Regions from separate parts of the Paenibacillus sp. FSL M7-0656 genome, predicted to be linked through region 1. Evidence: predicted binding sites of a transcription regulator. Region 1 holds the regulator's gene; each other region holds the start of a gene.
The links. Region 1 encodes Rex, which represses fermentation and respiration genes when NADH is low (regulators of the CRP and FNR family bind a similar motif). Its sites were predicted from a motif close to TTGTGAAATATTTCACAA; they were not measured.

Region 1 (3,201 bases):
CCTGCTTTCAGCAACGCAGGTACCCGCGCAACACCGGAAGCGAGTTTCAGGTTACTTCCCGGGTTATGGGATACAGCCACATCATGACGGGCCAGAATCTCAATCTCTTCGTCATTCAGATGCACCGCATGTGCAACCAGGGATGGACGAGAGAAAAAGCCCAGTTTCTCCAGATGTGCCACAGGACGCAGTCCATAATCAGCCACGTTCTGCTCGACTTCACGAAGCGTTTCCGACATATGTGTATGAAGGGGAAGGTTTAGGTCGTTCGCGACCTGCACAAGCTTCTCTATGTAGTCAGGAGGGCATGTATATGGTGCATGTGGCGAGATTACGGTTGTAATGCGACCATCTGCCTGTCCATTCCACTCACGCGCAAACGCAGCCGACTCCTCCAGCTTCCGCAATTGTTCTTCTTCCGAGCACAGCCCGATTACACCACGTGCCAGTGCTGCTCTAACGCCGGATTGCTCCACAACTTTGGCAACTTGATCCATGTGATCGTACATGTCCAGGAAAGCTGTAGTTCCGCCTTTCAACATTTCAAGCACCGATAGCGAAGTTCCCCAATATACGTCTTCTGAAGTCATTTTCGCTTCCATCGGCCACATTTTTTCCTGCAACCATACTTGCAATGCAAGATCGTCTCCGTGCCCTCTGAGCAACGACATCGCTGCATGACCATGCGTATTGATCAGACCCGGCAGGAAGAACAGTCCTTTTCCATCCACTTTGGTACAATTTTTGTCTTCATCCGGCAATGTCTCACCAATATGCACAATCTTGTCATTCTCAACAACCATGTATCCGTGGACCACGTTCCATGTTGTGCCGCCTTCATTAACGGCAAATTTGCCGTTGTGAATTACCCATCTATTTGTTGTCATCTTCCTCGTCGTCCTTTCCAGTCTCCAAGTAATAGGCCAAACTAAGCAGATCCGTTGTGAAGTCAGCATGGTGAATGCGGATATGCGGCGGTGTTTTTAGAATGGTTGGTGCAAAATTAAGGATCGCTTCAATTCCTGATTCAATAAGCTGATCGGCTACATTTTGGGCTTCCGTATCCGGAACCGTGATAATTCCGATGCGAATGTTTTCCGTTTTAACGGCTTCCGTCAATTCATCCATTGGTTTTACCGTCAAACTGTTGATTTGACTACCAATCTTCGGTCCGTATGCATCAAATACAGCAACAATTTTCATGTTGTCTTTCAGATACGCGTTATAGTTGGACAAGGCCTGTCCGAGATTACCCGCGCCTACCAGAGCCACATTAATTTGCTGATCGATTTTGAGAATGTGACGAATTTTTTCGATCAGATAGGATACATCATACCCGATCCCTTTACGACCAAAATCACCGAAGTAAGCCAGGTCTTTACGAATTTGGGCCGGATTCAGATCCAGCCTCTGTCCAAGCTCTTGAGAAGAAACAGTAGCCACCTCACGCTGATGCAACTCGTTCAAATAACGCAAGTATACAGGCAGACGTCGTACCACCGCTTCCGAAATTTTATCCGATTTCATTCTTGCTCCCCCTTACCAAGGCCACGATAAAATAATAGATGAAAAGATGAGCATTCTGTATAAAACTCAAAGATAAACGTGACATTTTATACGGAATGCTCCTTGTAATTTAGGTTATAAGTTCTTACGTGCAACTGCTTTAATCGGATACGGAAATATCTAATAAAGTTTAACGCCAAACGATAGTGTCATGCAATGATATAACGAACAAAACGACCATTATTTTTGTTCATTAGCAGGTTTTTCCAACCACTCGGTAATTCGTGGAACCATCTGCTCCGTGAGCATATGCTCCATTTTGGGACCAGGTAATGAATATAAAAAGAATTTACCGTAGTACGCTTCAATCACCCGTGTATCATAAACAATGACAATTCCTCTGTCCTTCGCTGTACGCACCAACCGGCCAAATCCCTGCTTGAAACGAATGACCGCTTGCGGCACGGACAGTTTCATGAACGGATTTTTCTTCTGTTCCTGAAGCAGCTCACTCTTGGCTTCCACCAACGGATGATTCGGTGGCTGGAAAGGCAATCGCACAATAGCGAGACAGGTTAGCGCCTCTCCCGGGATATCTACACCCTCCCAAAAGCTGCTTGTGCCCAGAAGTACCGTTGCTTTGGCATCTTGAAACCTGCGAGTCAATTTGGAACGACTTCCACTGTCAACGCCTTGCCCAAGCAACGAGATGTCGTTGCCAGACAGTGCCTCCTTCAGCGGATCATAGACCTGTCGCAACATCTTGTATGAAGTAAACAGAACCATCATGCGTCCACGCGTAGCAATTGCCGTCTCTGCAAGTGATTGCACCAGCATATTAACAAAGTGCGCATCACCCACACTTCCCTTCACACTCGGGAAATCACGCGGAATCACCAGAAGTGCCTGATCGCGATAGTTGAAAGGTGATGGCAGCATCGACGTTAACAGCCGATTATTCTCAGAGGCTTCCTGTAAGCCAAGCTGCTCAATCATGAACTGGAATGACTTATCTACCGAGAGCGTAGCCGATGTAAGCACAACACTTTTCTTTTTGTCAAAAAATAAATCCTTAAGTTGGGCACTGACATCTACAGGTACGGCATACAGCTGAAGAGATTTACTGCGGAACTGACCGCTGGCTTCCATCCAGTACACCGTTTTGGCGTCATCCATACGCATGAAGAAACGTAGATTCTCCTTCAATGTGGTCAGATCTTTCAGCAATCCTGTAATGTCCGTGATCAGACTATCCGATTGATAATCATCCTGATCCTCTTTCACTTCAAGCAGCAATTTGTCCCCTTTGCGAACCAAATCGCCCAGAGTCACATAGATCTGGTTCTCCAGATCCTGCAACTCCTGCCATTTTGCAGGTTTCTGAGATGCTTTCAGACGCAGTGAAAATTGCCCCGTCTCTCCCGGTGAAGCATCACTTCGTTCAGGCAAGAGACCAAACAAGGCATCGCTCATACGATCCCACAGCTCCTTAACTTCAAGAGCGAGCGGGAACATCTGATCCACCATGGAGCCCCATTGCACCGAATTTTCATGCCCGGAAAACTGCGAACGAAGCATAGGTAGCTGACCATTACGACTGTCTTTAAATAGGCGGGTCAGTGTATGAACCAAGGTGAAATATTTCATATGCATTCCAAGATGTTTACCAGCGACATCCTCCAGATGATGTGCCTC
Region 2 (3,201 bases), 7.0 Mb from region 1:
CCACCCGAGCACAAACTGATGGGCATGAAACCAGCCTTCGGGTCCTCTGAGTTCATCACCAAGCCAGCCTGTCAGCGAGAGCAGGGAGAATGCGTGATACATTACAAATCCAAAGATGCCCGTGATGATAAAAAGAAACGGCAACCTGGACATGGTCTTTGCCTCCTTACCCTTTTTCAATTCTCAATTTGGCCGTACCATCGGCTTGATCCTCAACCGTGAAGGGGCAACCGAGATTATTTAACTCTTCAATCAAGAAGACTGGCACACGGTCATTGTGAATCAGTACGACTTCCCCAGGTTTGCAACGCTCCAGTGCGGCAAGGGTTCGCATCATGGGTTGTGGCGGTTCCAATCCGCGATTGTCCAGTATAACGGTGGGCGCCTGTAGGGATTCAAAGTTTTCAATCGCAACAGCTTGCTCCTCTGGATGGCCTTTGCATGAAGCTGATTCTTCGTCTGAACAGGGCTCAGAAACGACTTCCGATCCAGATAAAACCATTGCAGATAATGCTTTGTCACCGGTTTTATTTTTTTTGTGCACAAACGTGGTAACCCAGTGATCTGAACCTTTTCGTTCCGATGTGCTGGAGTATCCTTTCATCTTGAGAATACCGAGCAGGGGCGTTGGTTTGAATGGAGCGTGTAGTACAAATACATCTTCATGCTGAAGGCCTTTGACCGTGTCCATGATCAGCTGAAACGGCTCCAGCTTTTTACTCAGATGAGGACGCACATCCAATTCAACAATATGGACATCAGATGGAGACATGTGCGTTCACATCCGATCCTGCACTAGCTACATCCGCCTGCTGTACCAACTGTAGAGAAGGTTCATACAGGGCGGCCATTCCACCGTACAGCGCATAGAAGAATGACTCCGGCGCATCGAGGGAGAAGGACAGATAGGCTTTGGGGTCCATCCCGAGTACACGCTCAAAAAGTCTTGCACTGTCATAGGCGTAAAAACAGAAATGAGTATATTCGAACACAGGCATTTTTTCGTAAATGGTAATAATCTCTTGCGCATACTCGGCCTGCTCACGCTGTGCTATCTGCACCATGGTTGTGGCATCTTCCAACCTCAGCGTGATGCGAAGTGTAGTATCGTCAATGATTTCAACGTGGGCCATAGCGGTTCAGCTCCAATCTATAATTTGCTGATTTTGACTTGGAAGGTTGTAGGACCCTGCTCAATATACTCCCAGTTGAAGCCATCAGGATGTGTGGACTGGAATTGGAATCGAAGTGGCTTAGGATCGTGATCGTTAATGAGCAGCATGGATTCCTGTGGTTGCAACTGATCAAACGTTTCAAAAATAACTTTATGTTTCAAATGCGGTGGATACTCCGTAGCATTAATGGTTGCTGCGTATGTGTTCAAGTGTCATTCCTCCAAATAGGGATAGTGTGGTGTTGCAATTTGATTATAGAAAACGTGAGGAGGTGGCTGTGTGAGCCTGCTCACACTTTTTCTTTTGCCATAATTTTGCCTTATTTAGACCAGAATCCTGTTTGGTAAAGGATTACAGAGCATATATAAATGTGCAACTGTGCGCTATGTTTCACTTCTTGTGATATTTTGCACAGTTCGCCGAGCGAGACATCCTTATATTTAGCGTCAAGATGACAAGCGATGAGAGGAAGAAAGTTCCCTCCTTCAGCCGATGTTAAGACAGCACCCTAGAGAAGGGAGGTACGTGTATGGAATCAAAATTAATGGACCCGTTTGGAAGAGTGCATGATTATTTGAGAATTTCGGTTACGGATCGTTGTAATCTCCGCTGTGTGTATTGCATGCCGGAGGAAGGAATGCAGTTTGAACCGACAGAACGCATCCTGTCCTATGAAGAAATCACGTCCATCGTTAATGCGCTTGCTCCACTGGGCATTCGGAAATTGCGTTTGACCGGAGGAGAGCCTCTTGTTCGTAAGGGGCTGGATCAACTGATTGCGATGTTATCCGCTATTCCGGGAATTGAGGACATCGCATTGACAACCAATGGCATCTATTTGGCAGCTTATGCGGATATGCTGAAGGCTGCGGGACTAACTAGGGTGAACATAAGCCTGGATTCTTTGAAGCCAGAACGATTTGCAAGCATTACTCGAGGCGGCAAGGTGCAACGTGTGCTGGAAGGCATTAAGGCCAGCCAAAAGGCCGGATTTCATCCGATCAAGCTGAACGTGGTGCTGATGAAAGGCGTGAACGACGATGAGGTGGAAGATTTTCTGCTGATGACTCGGGATGAACCAATTCATATTCGGTTTATTGAGTACATGCCTATTGGTGAAAGTGGAGAAGGATGGAGATCAGGATATATGCCCCTCGAACATGTACTGGAAACATGTGGAGCGCGATGGGATTACGAAAGATGTGGAGAGATATACGGGAATGGACCTGCGGACAGTTATCGCATAGTGGGGGCTGCTGGAACCTTTGGTCTGATTCACCCGGTGAGTAGCCATTTCTGCGGGAATTGCAATCGGCTGAGACTGACGGCAGACGGTAATATCAAACCTTGTCTCTACTGGTCGGATGAATTCAATGTTCGTCCACTCGTAGGTGATGACAAGGCGGTGCAGGATTTATTTTACAAGGCGCTCGGAGCCAAACCCGAAACACATGACATGTTAAAAGACTTAAACGGGCAACAGATCGACGGCAAGCCAACGTTGCGACATATGTCGCAAATCGGAGGTTAGCAACAGTAGTTCAGGATTCAATTTGCGTCAACAGGTCATATATGTGGGAGGACAACAATGAGTAACAAAAGCATGCCCTGGATGGGCAAACTCAAATATTTTGCCAAACGTGAAAAAAGTGCGGAGGGCTGGAGTGAAATGTCCCCGGTCAACCGGGATTGGGAAGATGTCTACCGCCGCCGCTGGCAGCATGACAAAGTGGTGCGTTCCACACACGGAGTCAATTGTACAGGATCATGCAGCTGGCAGATCTATGTGAAAGACGGCATTGTCACTTGGGAAACGCAGGCTACCGACTATCCTTCAACCGGACCGGATATGCCGGAATTTGAACCCCGTGGATGTCCACGCGGAGCGAGTTTTTCATGGTATCTGTACAGCCCGCTACGTGTCAAACATCCTTACGTACGTGGTGCATTACTGGACATGTGGCGTGATGCGCTTCAGACGCATGGTGACCCGGTTCAAGCATGGTCCAGCATTGCGGATGATCCG
Region 3 (3,201 bases), 680 kb from region 1:
CGTAGATTAATAGGCCGAACATTATAGGGAATTACACATAAGATACAATAACGGAAGATGAATTAAACACCAAACAGCGGGGGACCTGTTATGGCAGTGAGAAGGAATGGAAAATCGAATAAAGGTTCCAAAAAAACAAATGCCGCAAACACCCTTCTCAATGGCAACCTTAAAGGAAGAAATCTGGAACTTATCGTTGCAGCATTACTGGTAAGTGGGAAGTTAAGAGTGGATGCGGTCACGTTGTTTCGAGAAGCTACACTGGTCGTTGAACTGGTCGGGCAGTATAAATCGCTACAAAATATTACACCATCGAATCAAGACAAACTGGTGCAATTCCTCGATGAGATCGGTGGTGATATGACGTTGAATGACGTTATACGGGCTTTCCAACAGAGAATCAATTCCTAAACGCCAAGAAATGAGGTTGAAGTGATGTCTGACTTTGACGGAAATGGGTTCGCTGAACTACTGATCATTGTCATTCTTGTTGTTTTATTTGTATTTGGTTCTTCCGATATTGACGACCTGACTGATTCTCCTTCTCAATCCTAAATTGGCTAGGTTATTACGATTTATTCATTATGAAATGCATACCTGTAAACGCCAGCCCACAATATGCGGGCTGGCGTTTTTGGATGGCTATAGAAATAGCGGTGAGAATGCAATCCAGGCCAAAATAAGAGTAAGCACAATGCAGACATTCTCTACAACGGCCCCACGCTTGGTCCCTGTACTCATCAGATTCACCCGTATGCGCCACTTGAGCGGTGGTAACGGACGAATACCCCGATTGGTTAGTGAATCGGCCAATAGATGCATCGCATATGCCGTGCCTCCCGCTACCCAGATCTCCGGACCCTGCTGCTGGGTCGTGCTGTACAACAAGCCCGCCCATATTGCGGTTCCGTACAGGGTATGTGTCAGTCCCCTATGAGTCAGTGTGGTACAGAGCATTAACAAACTGCCTGCAATCAAGTTCCACGGTGCGAACGCGTGACCATAAAAGACCAGCCCGAGTCCAATCGCAAACATCAACACTTTGCGAAGCGAACGCGAAGGCAGGAATGACACAAGCGCAATGAGGATCGCAAGCAATAGGTTCCATGGTTTGGCATGAACATAGAAGTACACAAATACAGCTGTGGGCAACAGAATCGTCTGTAACAACCTGATCAGACTGTTAGGCAAGGCTCTGGATACCAGCAGCGAATTTGGCTCATCAATGTCAGGCAATAACGAACCAATCAGAGCAACCGTAACTGCCGGCGCAGTCACCGGCATACCGGCCAACTGCAGAACAGAAAGCGACACGCCGGTCCCGATAATAAGGTGAGATCTTCCCATCATGATGCAAAAACGTCCTTTCGAAGAAATCGGGAACAATACGGCCCAGTTTCGATTTTACAACGAAAACAAAATAAGAACAATAGTTCGCATTTCTTATTTGTATGAAAATAAATATAACTTTCTGTGATGGGGCTCACATTATTATATTTATGACTCTTTTATCTTTATTAGTGAATTAAATCACATAAACTGTCGTCAACTACTTGTATAATTTCAAATATAAACCACTAAAATTTTGAGTAATGTACAGCGTCTATTCAAGGAGGCATACACACATGAACGGAAAAAAAGAGAACCTCATTATCATTGGTAACGGTATGGCAGGAATCAGTACCGTTGAGCAAATTTTAAAATTAACTACGCGATTTGATATTACCGTTTTTGGCACAGAGCCCTATCCTAACTACAACCGCATTATGTTGTCTTATGTACTGGAAGGAAGCAAAACACTGGACGATATCGTACTGAACGACCTTCACTGGTATGAAGATTACGGCATTACATTGCACACAGGCACAACGGTTACACGAATCGATGCCGAGACACACGAAGTTGTGACTGAAGATGGAACTCGCGTTCCTTATGACAAAATCATCATTGCGACTGGCTCCAACTCCTTCATTCTCCCTGTGCCAGGACATGACAAAGAGGGTGTTGTCGGTTTCCGTGATATCGCCGATTGTAATGTCATGCTGGAAGCTGCTAAGCAGTATAAACGAGCGGCCGTTATCGGGGGCGGACTGCTAGGCCTTGAAGCTGCCAAAGGATTGGTACAACTTGGCATGGAAGTTACTGTAGTGCATCTGATGGAAGATCTGATGGAGCGTCAGCTTGATCCACAAGCTTCAGCCATGTTGAAGGCAGAACTCGAACGTCAGGGTATCCGGTTCAAGATGGGTGCGCAGACTTCCGAACTACTGGGCGGCGAACGCGTTGAAGGGATACGTTTTGCAGATGATACGGTTCTGAATGTTGATTTTGTGGTCATGGCTGTAGGCATTAAACCCAATACGGCTGTAGCCCGTGAAAGCGGTATGGAAGTGAACCGGGGTATTGTCGTGAATGACTATATGCAGACTTCACTTGAGAATGTGTACTCGGTCGGGGAATGTACAGAGCACCGCGGGGTATGTTACGGCCTCGTTGCCCCATTGTTTGAGCAAGGTATGATTCTGGCGAAACATATATGCGGTGTGGAGACCGCTCCTTATGAAGGTTCAGTTGTATCCACGAAATTGAAAATTTCGGGTGTAGATGTCTTTTCAACTGGTGAATTCATCGACAGCCCAGAGCACACCGTCATTTCGCACAAAGATGACTGGAAACGGACTTACAAAAAAATTCTGCTTCGTGATAATAAAATTGTCGGCGCTGTTCTCTTCGGTGACATTACGGATTCTGCCGAATTGCAGAAACTGATTAAAAATCAACCCGAAATGACCGAAGAATTGTATGGTTCACTCATGGGTACAGGCTGCGGCGGTCATAAGAAAGCAACCTCTGTTGAAACGATGCCCGAAGACGAGATCGTCTGTGGATGTAACGGGGTAACCAAAGGAACCATTGTTGATGTCATTACAAACCAGGGCCTTACCACTGTAGATGAAATCAAAGCCTGTACCGGTGCAACACGCTCTTGCGGTGGGTGTAAACCGGTTGTGGAACAGATTCTGCAATATGTACTTGGAGACAGTTTCAGTACTGGAGCAAAACAGGGCATCTGCGGATGTACTTCCATGGGTCGGGATGAGATTGTAGCTGAGATTCGTGCAAAAGGATTACAAACAACCAAAGAGGTCATGAATGTACTGGGTTGGAGTCAGCCAGAAGGTTGTTCCAAATGTCGTCCGG
Region 4 (3,201 bases), 6.2 Mb from region 1:
GTTCAATCAATTGGCACAAGCATGATGGTGGCCGTCGGAATGGCGATTGTCAGAATGAACGTGACTGAAAAACAAGCCTCCGCCTTGTCCACCTTGGCTATATTCCTTTCTGGAGCGGCTGCAATTGGACCTTTTATTGGTGGAGTATTGATTCATTGGTGGGACTGGCACAGCATATTCTTCGTTAATATTCCGTTTGTCTTGGTGAGTTTTTGGTTCGCCTGGAAAACAATCCCGAAGGACGAGCAATCTCCGTCTATCTCTGGTCACATGTCCATTCGGCAATGGCTTGCGTTAATTGACGCACCAGGTATCCTGATGTTTACGGTAGCTTTGGTGACTCTGCTCATCGGTTTACTTTCAGTAAATTCCACAGGAGATATTTCAACATGGCATTTGCTGACAGGGGGGATCGGGTTAATCGCACTCGTCATGTTCTTCCGACATGAATTAAAAGCAGCCACGCCTTTTATCCCTCTGCGAACGTTTGCCTCATATCCGGAGATGACTTGGGTGAATGTGCAATACATGTTGGTGAACATCCTGTTTTACGCACTTTTTTTTGGAGTTCCTACGTATTTGAAGCAGGTACGTCATCTCAACGAAGTTCATACAGGAATGAGCATGCTAGCTTTGGGGTTATGTTCGGTCATTATTGCTCCGATCGCAGGGCGCTGGATTGACAGATCAGGATCACGGCCAGCTCTGATCGTATCCGCTTCTTTAATGACATTTGGATCTATATTGATCGTTGTTATGAATGAAACTTCTCCAATCTTCATAATCATTGTTGCCTTAGCTTTATTTGGCATAAGTAACGGCCTAAACGCGGTCGGTATGCAAGCAGCACTGTTTAAAAGCACACCGAAAGAAATGATTGGAGTCGCATCGGGTATTTTTAATACATCACGCTATCTGGGGACCATTTTATCGTCGTTATTGATTGGAATTGTTATGGGGGATACATTCAATGTGACAGGATTTCAGATGCTTGGAATCATCCTTACGGTATTAGCTGCATCACTGATCATGATGAGCATACGTCGCGAGGCAGGTGCGGTGAGTCCGGAGAAAGTAAAATAGAGAATCTTCCGTGCAATAACACGTTTACACCCAATGAATCAATAGCTCCATTGGGTGTATTTTTTGATTTTCACCAAGTTGTCAGAAAGAGTTGATCCTTTCTTGAACGTTTAGGGTAGAAGCCGTGTCTTTGATTGAATTAGGTAAAAATAAAGATATAATAATTTTGATTAATAGGCTTGGTTAGTACATTAAGTGCATCAATATCAGATTTTAATAGGCATCCAATGATTGTTATTATCGGGGGCCTACAGGAGTAAACGCATTATAGGTGTGGCAAGATATCGTCATACCTAACTTTGTGAAATTTTTCGCAATTCTGCATTGAGCTTGGCCAAATCTGATATTGAATGTTTCTAAATTGAACAGAGTTTGAAAGGAGGCAACACAAAGAATGGCTATTGATACGGTTTTATGGAGCAGGCTAGTGACTGGTTTGACGCTCGGGTTCCACGTGATTTTTGCAACGCTTGGTGTCGGCGTACCTTTGATGATTGCTATTGCAGAGTTCATCGGCATTCGGAAGAAGGATCACCATTACATACTTATGGCAAAGAGGTGGTCCAGAGGGTTTGTCATTTCTGTCGCGGTTGGTGTCGTGACAGGCACAGCGATCTCACTACAGTTGGCCTTGGTATGGCCGAATTTTATGAAACTTGCCGGGAATGTCATTGCACTGCCACTATTTATGGAAGTATTTGCATTCTTTTTTGAAGCAATATTCCTGGGCATTTATCTGTACACGTGGGATCGGTTCAAAAATCCGTATATCCACTGGTTGCTGACTATTCCGATTGTCGCCGGGGCAGGCATGTCTGCTGTTTTTATTACAACAGTGAACGGATTCATGAACCAGCCTGAAGGTTTTGTCATGGAAGCAGGTCAATTCATGGCAGTGAACCCCGTGCAAGCGATGCTGAATACAGCGACGTTCTCCAAAGTGTTCCATGTATTAAGCTCGGCTTATCTGACAGGAGCTGCTCTGTTAGCAGGAATAGCAGCCTTTGCGATGCTGAGAAAAGGAGTGTCAGCCTACCACAAAAAAGGCTTGAATCTCATGATGGCCGTTGTGCTGGTATTCAGTTTGTTAAATTCTTTAGCTGGAGATGTGTCTGCCAAGTTTTTGGCTGAGCATCAGCCGGAGAAGCTCGCAGCTGCCGAGTGGCATTTCGAGACGGAAAGCGGCGCGGATTTGATTTTTTTGGGATGGCTGAATGCAGAACATGAAATTATAGGCGCTCTTCATTTGCCGAAACTGCTCAGTTTCCTTGCCTTTGGAGACTTTAACGCCGAGGTAACCGGGCTGAACGAATTTCCACCAGATGAACACCCGCCCTTACTTGTGCATTATTTGTTTGATCTAATGGCTGGTATTGGATTCGCTCTGCTTGCTATATCAAGTCTGTACTTTCTGTTTGTATTCTGGAAGAAACGTAATCAGTTTAACAAGTGGATGCTTCGTATGGTTGCACTGAGTGCACCGCTTGCTTTTCTGGCCGTTGAGATGGGTTGGTTCTATGCAGAGATCGGGCGGCAACCATGGATCATCCGAGGTTATATGCGGGTAGAAGAGGCCGCTACTTCTTCACCGAGTGTGAGAATTTTATTTTTCGTCTTCTTGCTTCTCTACATCCTGCTAGGCGTTATGTGTGTCGTCGTACTGAGACGGTTGTTCAATAACAATCCTGCTGAACTCGAGATGGAGAAATGGTTGAAGGAGAAGCATGATCAATCAGCCGAGAAAGGGGGCCAGGCATAATGAGTTATGAATTAATTGGTATTTCGGTACTCTGGCTGTTCTTGTACGGCTATCTTATTGTAGCTTCCATTGATTTTGGAGCAGGTTTCTTCGCCTTTTATGCACGCCTGACAAAGCAGGATCACCTGATTAATCGTCTGATCTCCCGTTATCTATCACCGGTCTGGGAGATCACCAATGTATTTTTTGTCTTTTTCTATATTGGCATCGTTGGATTCTTTCCGGATACTGCTTACTATTATGGCTCCGCGCTGCTTGTTCCAGGAAGTATTGCCGTCATTCTACTTGCCATTCGTGGGTCGTTCTATGCTTTCGAAAATTATGGTTCCAAAAAAAGTATCGTGTATTTGTTCTTATAT

Region 2: the regulator Rex is predicted to act here: its motif matches at 1,573-1,590, upstream of MHI01_RS00170 (DUF2249 domain-containing protein).
Region 3: the regulator Rex is predicted to act here: its motif matches at 1,519-1,536, upstream of nirB (nitrite reductase large subunit NirB).
Region 4: the regulator Rex is predicted to act here: its motif matches at 1,383-1,400, upstream of MHI01_RS03430 (cytochrome ubiquinol oxidase subunit I).

The regions. Positions count from the first base shown of each region.
Region 1 covers NZ_JBBOOT010000001.1:6,987,090-6,990,290, reverse strand. The annotation lists gene MHI01_RS30705 (amidohydrolase) at 1-887, opposite strand, end outside; gene MHI01_RS30700 (redox-sensing transcriptional repressor Rex) at 874-1,527, opposite strand; gene dinG (ATP-dependent DNA helicase DinG) at 1,747-3,201, opposite strand, start outside.
Region 2 covers NZ_JBBOOT010000001.1:35,986-39,186, forward strand. The annotation lists gene MHI01_RS00155 (hypothetical protein) at 1-153, opposite strand, end outside; gene MHI01_RS00160 (DUF2249 domain-containing protein) at 167-772, opposite strand; gene MHI01_RS00165 (hypothetical protein) at 759-1,133, opposite strand; gene MHI01_RS00170 (DUF2249 domain-containing protein) at 1,151-1,384, opposite strand; gene moaA (GTP 3',8-cyclase MoaA) at 1,705-2,706, shown strand; gene MHI01_RS00180 (nitrate reductase subunit alpha) at 2,764-3,201, shown strand, end outside.
Region 3 covers NZ_JBBOOT010000001.1:6,309,990-6,313,190, reverse strand. The annotation lists gene MHI01_RS27630 (hypothetical protein) at 91-411, shown strand; gene MHI01_RS27625 (metal-dependent hydrolase) at 643-1,350, opposite strand; gene nirB (nitrite reductase large subunit NirB) at 1,626-3,201, shown strand, end outside.
Region 4 covers NZ_JBBOOT010000001.1:804,625-807,825, reverse strand. The annotation lists gene MHI01_RS03435 (MFS transporter) at 1-1,083, shown strand, start outside; gene MHI01_RS03430 (cytochrome ubiquinol oxidase subunit I) at 1,478-2,842, shown strand; gene MHI01_RS03425 (cytochrome d ubiquinol oxidase subunit II) at 2,842-3,201, shown strand, end outside.